2 regions of the Aminobacter sp. NyZ550 genome follow, and region 1 is predicted to be linked to the other one. Evidence: riboswitches for the same ligand, from Rfam matches in the RefSeq annotation. Region 1 holds a riboswitch; the other holds the start of a gene.
The links. Region 1 has a riboswitch for glycine ahead of gcvT (glycine cleavage system aminomethyltransferase GcvT). Riboswitches for the same ligand answer to the same signal wherever they lie in the genome.

Region 1 (3,400 bases):
ATCAGGCCGTCGAGCTGGCCCGCATTGGCGATCTTCATCTTCCACAGCCAGCCGTCGCCGGTGGCAGCCGAATTGACGAGCGCCGGGTCGGACGAGAGCGTTGCATTGGCTTCGGTGATGTCGCCGTCGATCGGTGCATAGACGTCCGATGCGGCCTTGACCGACTCGACGACCACGGCGACGTCGCCCTTGGCGAGCTTGCGGCCGGCTTCCGGCAGGTCGACGAAGACCAGGTCGCCAAGCTGTTCCTGGGCGTAGTCGGTAATGCCGACGGTAGCGATGTCGCCTTCAACGCGGATCCACTCGTGGTCTTCGGTGAAATAGGTCTTGGTCATGGAAATTATCCTTTGCGGTAGCGATGCTGCGTGAAGGGAAGAGAATGAACGTCGACGGGCACCTTGGTGCCGCGGACGTCGGCGAAGACACGGGTGCCGGCCTTGGCCAGCGACGCGGAGACATAGCCCATGGCGACCGGGAATCCGGCCGACGGGCCAAAGCCGCCCGAGGTGACGCGGCCGATCAGCTTGCCGTCGGCATCGAACAGCTCGGCGCCGGAGCGCACCGGCTGGCGGCCTTCAGGCTTCAGGCCGACGCGCTTTTCCTTGGCGCCGTCGGCGAGGATCGCAGCAAGTGCCGCGCGGCCGATAAAGCCGCCGTCTGCACGCAGGTCCTTGGGGATCGCCCACATCAGGCCGGCACTTGCAGGGTCGTTGTCGGGGGTGATGTCGTTGCCATGCAGGCAGAGCCCGGCTTCGAGGCGCAGGCTGTCGCGTGCGGCAAGGCCGATCCACATGGCGCGCTCGTCGGCCAGAAGCTTGGCAAGCAATTCGCGCGCGTCTGCCTCCGGCAGGCCGATCTCGAAACCATCCTCGCCGGTATAGCCGGAGCGGCTCATGAACCAGTTGGCGCGCGGCTCGAAGCCCTGCATGAAGAACAGCGCGTCGGTGGCAATGCCGGCCTTGCCGAGCACTGTGGCCGCCTCGGGGCCCTGGATCGCGATGAAGACGCGGTCGAGCGGCTCGATCGTGGCGTCGAAGTCCTTGGCCAGCGCACGCAGATGCGCTTCGTCGGTCGCTGCGTTGCCGGCATTGGCCACCACCGTGAAACGCTCGTCGCCGAGACGGGTGATGATCAGGTCGTCGATGATGCCGGCGGTCTCGGTCAGGAAGAAGGTGTATTTCGACTGCCTGGTCTCAAGCGCGCGCGCATCGAGCGGGCAGGCGCGGTTGATGAGGTCGGCGGCCCCCGGGCCGGTGACCAGAAACAGCTTCATGTGGGAGATGTCGAACAGGCCGACATGCTCCCGGGTGTGAAGGTGTTCCTTCATCACGCCGGCAGGATAGGTCAGCGGCATGTTCCAGCCGGCAAAGGCGCCAAAGCGCGCACCGGCGGCTGCATGCAGATCTGCAAGTGGGAGTTGGTTGGTGGCTTCGCCTGTCATGTCTTCTCCAGAGTCGCACGTGTCCAGCCGCTTGTGGCAGCCATTCCGTGCCCCTCTGTCTGAAGCCTGAGAGACTCGCGCTCCGGAACTCTGTCGGCAGCGCTTACACCTTCGGCGCGGGACCAAGGTCGTCCCGACTTTCCAGAGTGTCCTTCCTGTTTACGGTTCTTTTGCCTGAGAGATTTCGGGCGATTTCCCCTTCGGCGTCAGCTTTCGCTGCTCTCTCCCGCAAACAGGTGGAGCCCGCAAAGGCTCCAGACGAGTCGTCAATATCCCACCGACGACACTTTGTCACCTGTCCGCGCAGTGCTTATTCACCGGATGGATAGTCCCAACCAATACTTCCGGGTGGTCCGGGTCAGGTCCCGGCACTTTCCAGCTTGCGCAGGTCGCGCTCGAGCTGGCCAATCAGGTTGCCGGTCTGGCGGTGCAGTCGTAGCAGCCGTTCCATCTGCAACGAAACCGAGGCGGCGGACAGGTCGTCTTCGCGCGGCGCAGGACCGATGCCGTGCAGGATCCAGGAAATGCTGGTGCCGAGCAGGCCGGCCAGCTTGGCGATGCGATGGGCCCCGGGCTGCGAGCGGTCGCGCTCCCAGGCATTGATGGTGGCGGTCTTGACCCCGAGCCGCCAGGCCAGGTCGCCGGCACTGAGGCCGATGGCTTCGCGCGCACGCGACAGGCGTCCGCCAATGGTGTCGAGATCGGGTGTCTGCTCATAGATGTTCGTGGTGTCGGACACCAGAAGGGCCTCCTGTCGTGTGTTGGATTTGGGCCGCCTAATGTCTGGGCGGCATGCCGCGAGCATCGGCCAGCGAGCCCGGATGCGCAACCGCAAGATACGAAAAATCGGCCAAGCTATTGAATAAGCGTGACTATAAATGGCGCTTGCGATCGTCCGTCAGATGCCGCCGTACCAGTCGTAGCCACGGTCTTCCCAATAGCCTCCCTTACCAAGGCCCATGGCGCCGAAGCCGTCGACCAGCTCGATCTTGTGGATGTATTTCGGCATCTTGTAGCCGAGCTGTCGTTCGACACGCACCCTAAGCGGTGCGCCGTTTTCGACCGGCAGCGGCATGCCGTTCATGCCATAGGCGAGGATTGTCTGCGGGTGCCGCGCGTCGACCAGATCGATCGAGCCGTAATATTTGACTTCGCCCGAGAGGCTTCGTTCGATGGTGTCGAGGCAGTGGAAGACGACGTAGCGGGCATTGGGCTTGATCGCGGCGGCATCGAGTACAAGCGCCATCGGCACGCCTGTCCATTTGGCAATGCAGCTCCAGCCCTCGACGCAGTCGTGCCTGGTGATCTGGGTACGCGAGGGCATGTTCATCAGTTGCTGGCGCGTAAGCGATAGCGGCTTTTCGACCAGGCCCGTCACCTCCAGCCGCCAGTCGGCGAAATCGCCCGACTGAAGGGATTTGTAGACACTGTCGTCGGGTGCAGTGATGCCGTTGGGGCGTTGCGGCTGCCGAATGTCGGCCTCGGTGAACTCCTGGGCCAGCGACTCGCGGCCGGCGAGCAGCCGCTGGACGCGGTATGTCAGGTCGTTGGCACCCTCGAGGACATTGCGCACGCCGTTGTCGCGATCGGCGAGAAAATCGAAGGCGTCGCAACCGGAGAGTGCAAGTGTCGATGCACCGAGCGTAGCTGTTGTGAGGAAGCGCCGGCGGTTGAGCTGGAACTTGGGCATCTCAGGCGCTCCCTTCGCGACGGTCGCTTCGCGGTGGGTCGGTGCGATACCAGCCGGTGACGATCGAGCGCAGTTCGTTGATCGGTCCCGCCGCCAGGATCATCAGCATGTGGACAACGAAGAAGCCGACGAGCAGCGCCATGGTGACGAAGTGGATGGTGCGCGCGGTCTGGCGTCCGCCCAACAGGTCGGCGAGGAACGGCACGGCTGCATTCATGCTCGGCGACATGGCAAGCCCGGTGACGATCATCAGCGGCAGAAGCACGAAC
Region 2 (3,400 bases), on a different replicon from region 1:
TCGGCGCCGTCGGCATCCGGGATCGCATCGGTGCCGTAGAGCGCATCATAGAGCGAACCCCAGCGCGCATTGGCGGCGTTCAGCGCATAACGCGCATTCATCACCGGCACGACCAGCTGCGGCCCGGCGACGGTGGCGATCTCGGGATCGACATTCTCGGTGGTGACAGCAAAGGCTGGACCCTCGGGGACCAAATAGCTGATCTCGCTCAGGAACGCCTTGTAGGCGGCCATGTCGTGCGGGGCGCCATGCTTGCGGTACCAGGCGTCGAGCTTGAGCTGGAAGTCGTCGCGCTTTTCCAACAGCGCCCGGTTCTTCGGCGCCAGATCATGCACGATCGCGGCGAAACCTTCCCAGAAGGCCTCCGCATCGACACCCGTCCCTGGCAGAGCCTCCGCGACCACGAAGTCGTGGAGCTCGCGCGCAACAGAAAGGCCATGAAGGGAGACGCTGTCGTTTATCCGGTTCATCATGTTCATCGTCATAACTCCGGGTCAGGCTGCAAGTGCAGCGTCGGTGCGGAACTCGCCCGAAACGGTCTCCGCGACCATCTGGGCTGTAGCGGCCGACAGCGTCCAGCCGAGATGACCATGGCCGGTATTGTAGAACACGCCGGGCTGGCGGCCCTTGCCGACCCTTGGCATCATGTTGGGCATCATCGGCCTGAGACCTGCCCAGGGCACGACCCTGTTGGTGTCGACATCCGGGAACAGCATGCGTGTCCAGTCGACCAGCGGTCTGACGCGGTCATCGCGAATGTCTCTGTTCATGCCGTTGAACTCGGCGGTGCCGGCAACCCGGAAGCGCCCGGCGCCAAGGCGGCTGGTGACGATCTTGGCGCGGTCGTCGAGCAGGCTGACCCAGGGCGCGGCAGCCTGGCTGCGCTCGTCGTCGAGATGCACGGTTATGGAATAGCCCTTGACCGGGTAGACATTGACCCGGTCGCCGAGCATCGCTGCGAAATGGCGACTGGCGGAACCGGCGCAGATGACGATGCCGTCGGCCTCGACGACCCTGTAGTCGGGCTGGCCGTCGGCACCTGACGTCGTATAGCCGATGCAGAACACGCCATCCCGGGCGATACGCTCGACATTGGCGTCGAAGACGAAGCGCGCACCGCGCCGTTCGCAGGCCTTGGCGAGGCCGAAGGTGAACTTGTGGATGTCGCCGGTCGAGTCCGACGGCGTGTAGAAGCCGCCATGAAAATCGCCATTTAACGTCGGCTCGATCGACTTCACCTCCTCCGCCGTCACCGGCCGGCGGTCGAGACCGCCCTCGACCAGCATCGCATTGACCTTCAGCGCGTGCTGGAAGCTCGGTCTGTCCCAGTAGAAATGCAGGATGCCGCGACGGACATGGTCGAAGTCGATGTTCTCGCGCTCGGCAATCGCAAACAGGTGCTTGCGCGCGGCAATCGCCAGCCGCGTCGTCTCCACCGTGTTGTCGCGGTAATTTGCGATATTTGAGACGAACTCAGCCAGCCAGGCATATTTGTGCCAGGTAGGCCGAGGATTCATCAGCAGCGGCGCATCACTGCGCAGCATCCACTTGATGCCCTTGAGCAAGGTCGACCAGTGGTTCCAGACTTCGGCGTTGCTGGCCGACAGCTGGCCGCCATTGGCGAACGACGTCTCCATCGCGGCATAACGCTGGCGGTCGACGACAGTGACGGTGTAGCCGCGCTCCAGAAGGGCATAGGCAGTGGTGACGCCGGTGATACCGGCGCCGATAACGGCAATATGGGGCATTTCACTCTCCGCGAACAAAGTTGGGTGCGGGCCGAAGCCCGCTGTTTTCCCCAATCTGTCGCTGTACCTGAGAGCTTAACCGCGTCAGCCTTGCCGGTGCGGCTTTCCCCTTCGGTGGACGCTCGAGGCGCCTCTCTCCAGATCGTTCAACTGCATGGTCACTTTTGCCTGAGAGTTTCCTGGGGGGTTGCTCCGTCGGCGTCGGCCGGTGTCATCTCGCAGCGGCCGATCTCTCCCATGCAGCCTCTTGAACGTATGTCTTCATAGCTGGTGCCGCACCCTTCCGCAACGCGAGACGCGGCAAGCTCCAGCCCTCAGTTGCCTTCGTCGTACAGTGTCGTGGTCGTCTCGACGTCTTCCTCGTGCAGGCCAGCGCGCACCACGGCGGCAGCCGCCAGCTCGCGCGCCTTGCGGCGGATGCCCGCTTCGTCGACACCCTGCACCTTGCCGTCGACATAGACCGCCTTGCCATCGACCCAGGTCTGAGTGATCGAGGCCGTCGAGGCCGAGAACACCAGCGCCTGCAGCGGATCGTAGAACGGCGTCCACTCGACATGGTCGAGATCGAACAGAATGAAATCGGCCTTCTTGCCGATCTCCAGCGAGCCGATCTCGTCGTCCCACATCAGGGCGCGCGCGCCCTCGATGGTGGCGGCGCGCAGCGCATCGCGGGCAGTGAAGATGTCGGGCTTCAGCCGCGCATCCTTGAACATGCCGGCAACGACGAGCATCTGCCGCATCAGGTTCATGTTACCGGCGGCCGAGACACCGTCGGTGCCGAGGCCGACCTTGACGCCGGCCCTGACCATCTCGGGGTACTTGCCGATCGACGTGGCGCCCTTGCCGAGCTTGAACGACGAGCACGGGCAGAAGGCAACGCTGGCGCCGCGCTCGGCCAGAAGCTTGACCTCCTCATCCGACACGGCTGCGCCGTGAGCGATGACCAGGTTGTTGCGGATGCCGCCGGCATTGTCGACGCGGGTGATCGGCCAGCAGCCATACTTGCTCTCGCAGACCTTGGCCTCCTCGATCGAAGTCGCCAGGTGGTAGGTGGTGCCGACGCCCAGCTTCTCGGCCAGCGCCACGGCACCGACATGCAGTTCGAGGCTGCAGGGCTCCTTGCCCTCGATGTTGACCCAGCAGCGGGCACGACCGTCGAGCGTGTTGTTGTAGCGCAGCACGTTTTCCTCGAGCACCTTCAGCGCCGTCTGCGCGTCGGGGAAGAAGTGATGCTCGGCCATTTCCTCGGTCCAGCCGCGCGGCAGCTCCGACGGGCGATTATCGGCGGCGTGGCGGCCGGTGATGCCGCGGATGCCGGTCTTGTCCATGGCGCGGATGACGATGCCGGGATCGTATTGCGAGCCCATGTCGAGGAAGCAGGTGGTGCCGCAGCGCAGCATCTCGGTGATGCCGAGCAGCGCGCCCCAATATTCGTCTTCCTCCGTTATGTGCGCGTAGAACGGCTTGGCCCAGTGGAACACCCAAGCGCGGGTGTTGAGATTATCGGGGAAGACCGCGCGGGAAAGGGTCTCGGACAGATGCACGTGGCTGTCGACGAAGCCCGGGCAGATCCCCAGCATGGTGCCGTCTATGACCTTGTCGAAGCTCTTGCCCTTGTGGCGCGATGCCACATCGTCGGCCGCTCCGATGTC

Region 2: it holds a riboswitch for glycine, as region 1 does, so the genes downstream of both, N7E70_RS29890 (D-amino acid dehydrogenase) here and gcvT (glycine cleavage system aminomethyltransferase GcvT) in region 1, are expected to answer to the same signal.

What each region holds. Positions count from the first base shown of each region.
Region 1 covers NZ_CP114190.1:3,336,471-3,339,870, forward strand. Annotated here, with positions in the region: gene gcvH (glycine cleavage system protein GcvH) at 1-335, opposite strand, end outside; gene gcvT (glycine cleavage system aminomethyltransferase GcvT) at 341-1,441, opposite strand; glycine riboswitch at 1,594-1,680, opposite strand; gene N7E70_RS16560 (helix-turn-helix domain-containing protein) at 1,800-2,180, opposite strand; gene N7E70_RS16565 (molybdopterin-binding protein) at 2,340-3,131, opposite strand; gene N7E70_RS16570 (cytochrome b/b6 domain-containing protein) at 3,133-3,400, opposite strand, start outside.
Region 2 covers NZ_CP114191.1:567,762-571,161, forward strand. Annotated here, with positions in the region: gene N7E70_RS29885 (malate synthase G) at 1-485, opposite strand, end outside; gene N7E70_RS29890 (D-amino acid dehydrogenase) at 495-1,748, opposite strand; glycine riboswitch at 1,894-1,996, opposite strand; gene N7E70_RS29895 (amidohydrolase family protein) at 2,063-3,400, opposite strand, start outside.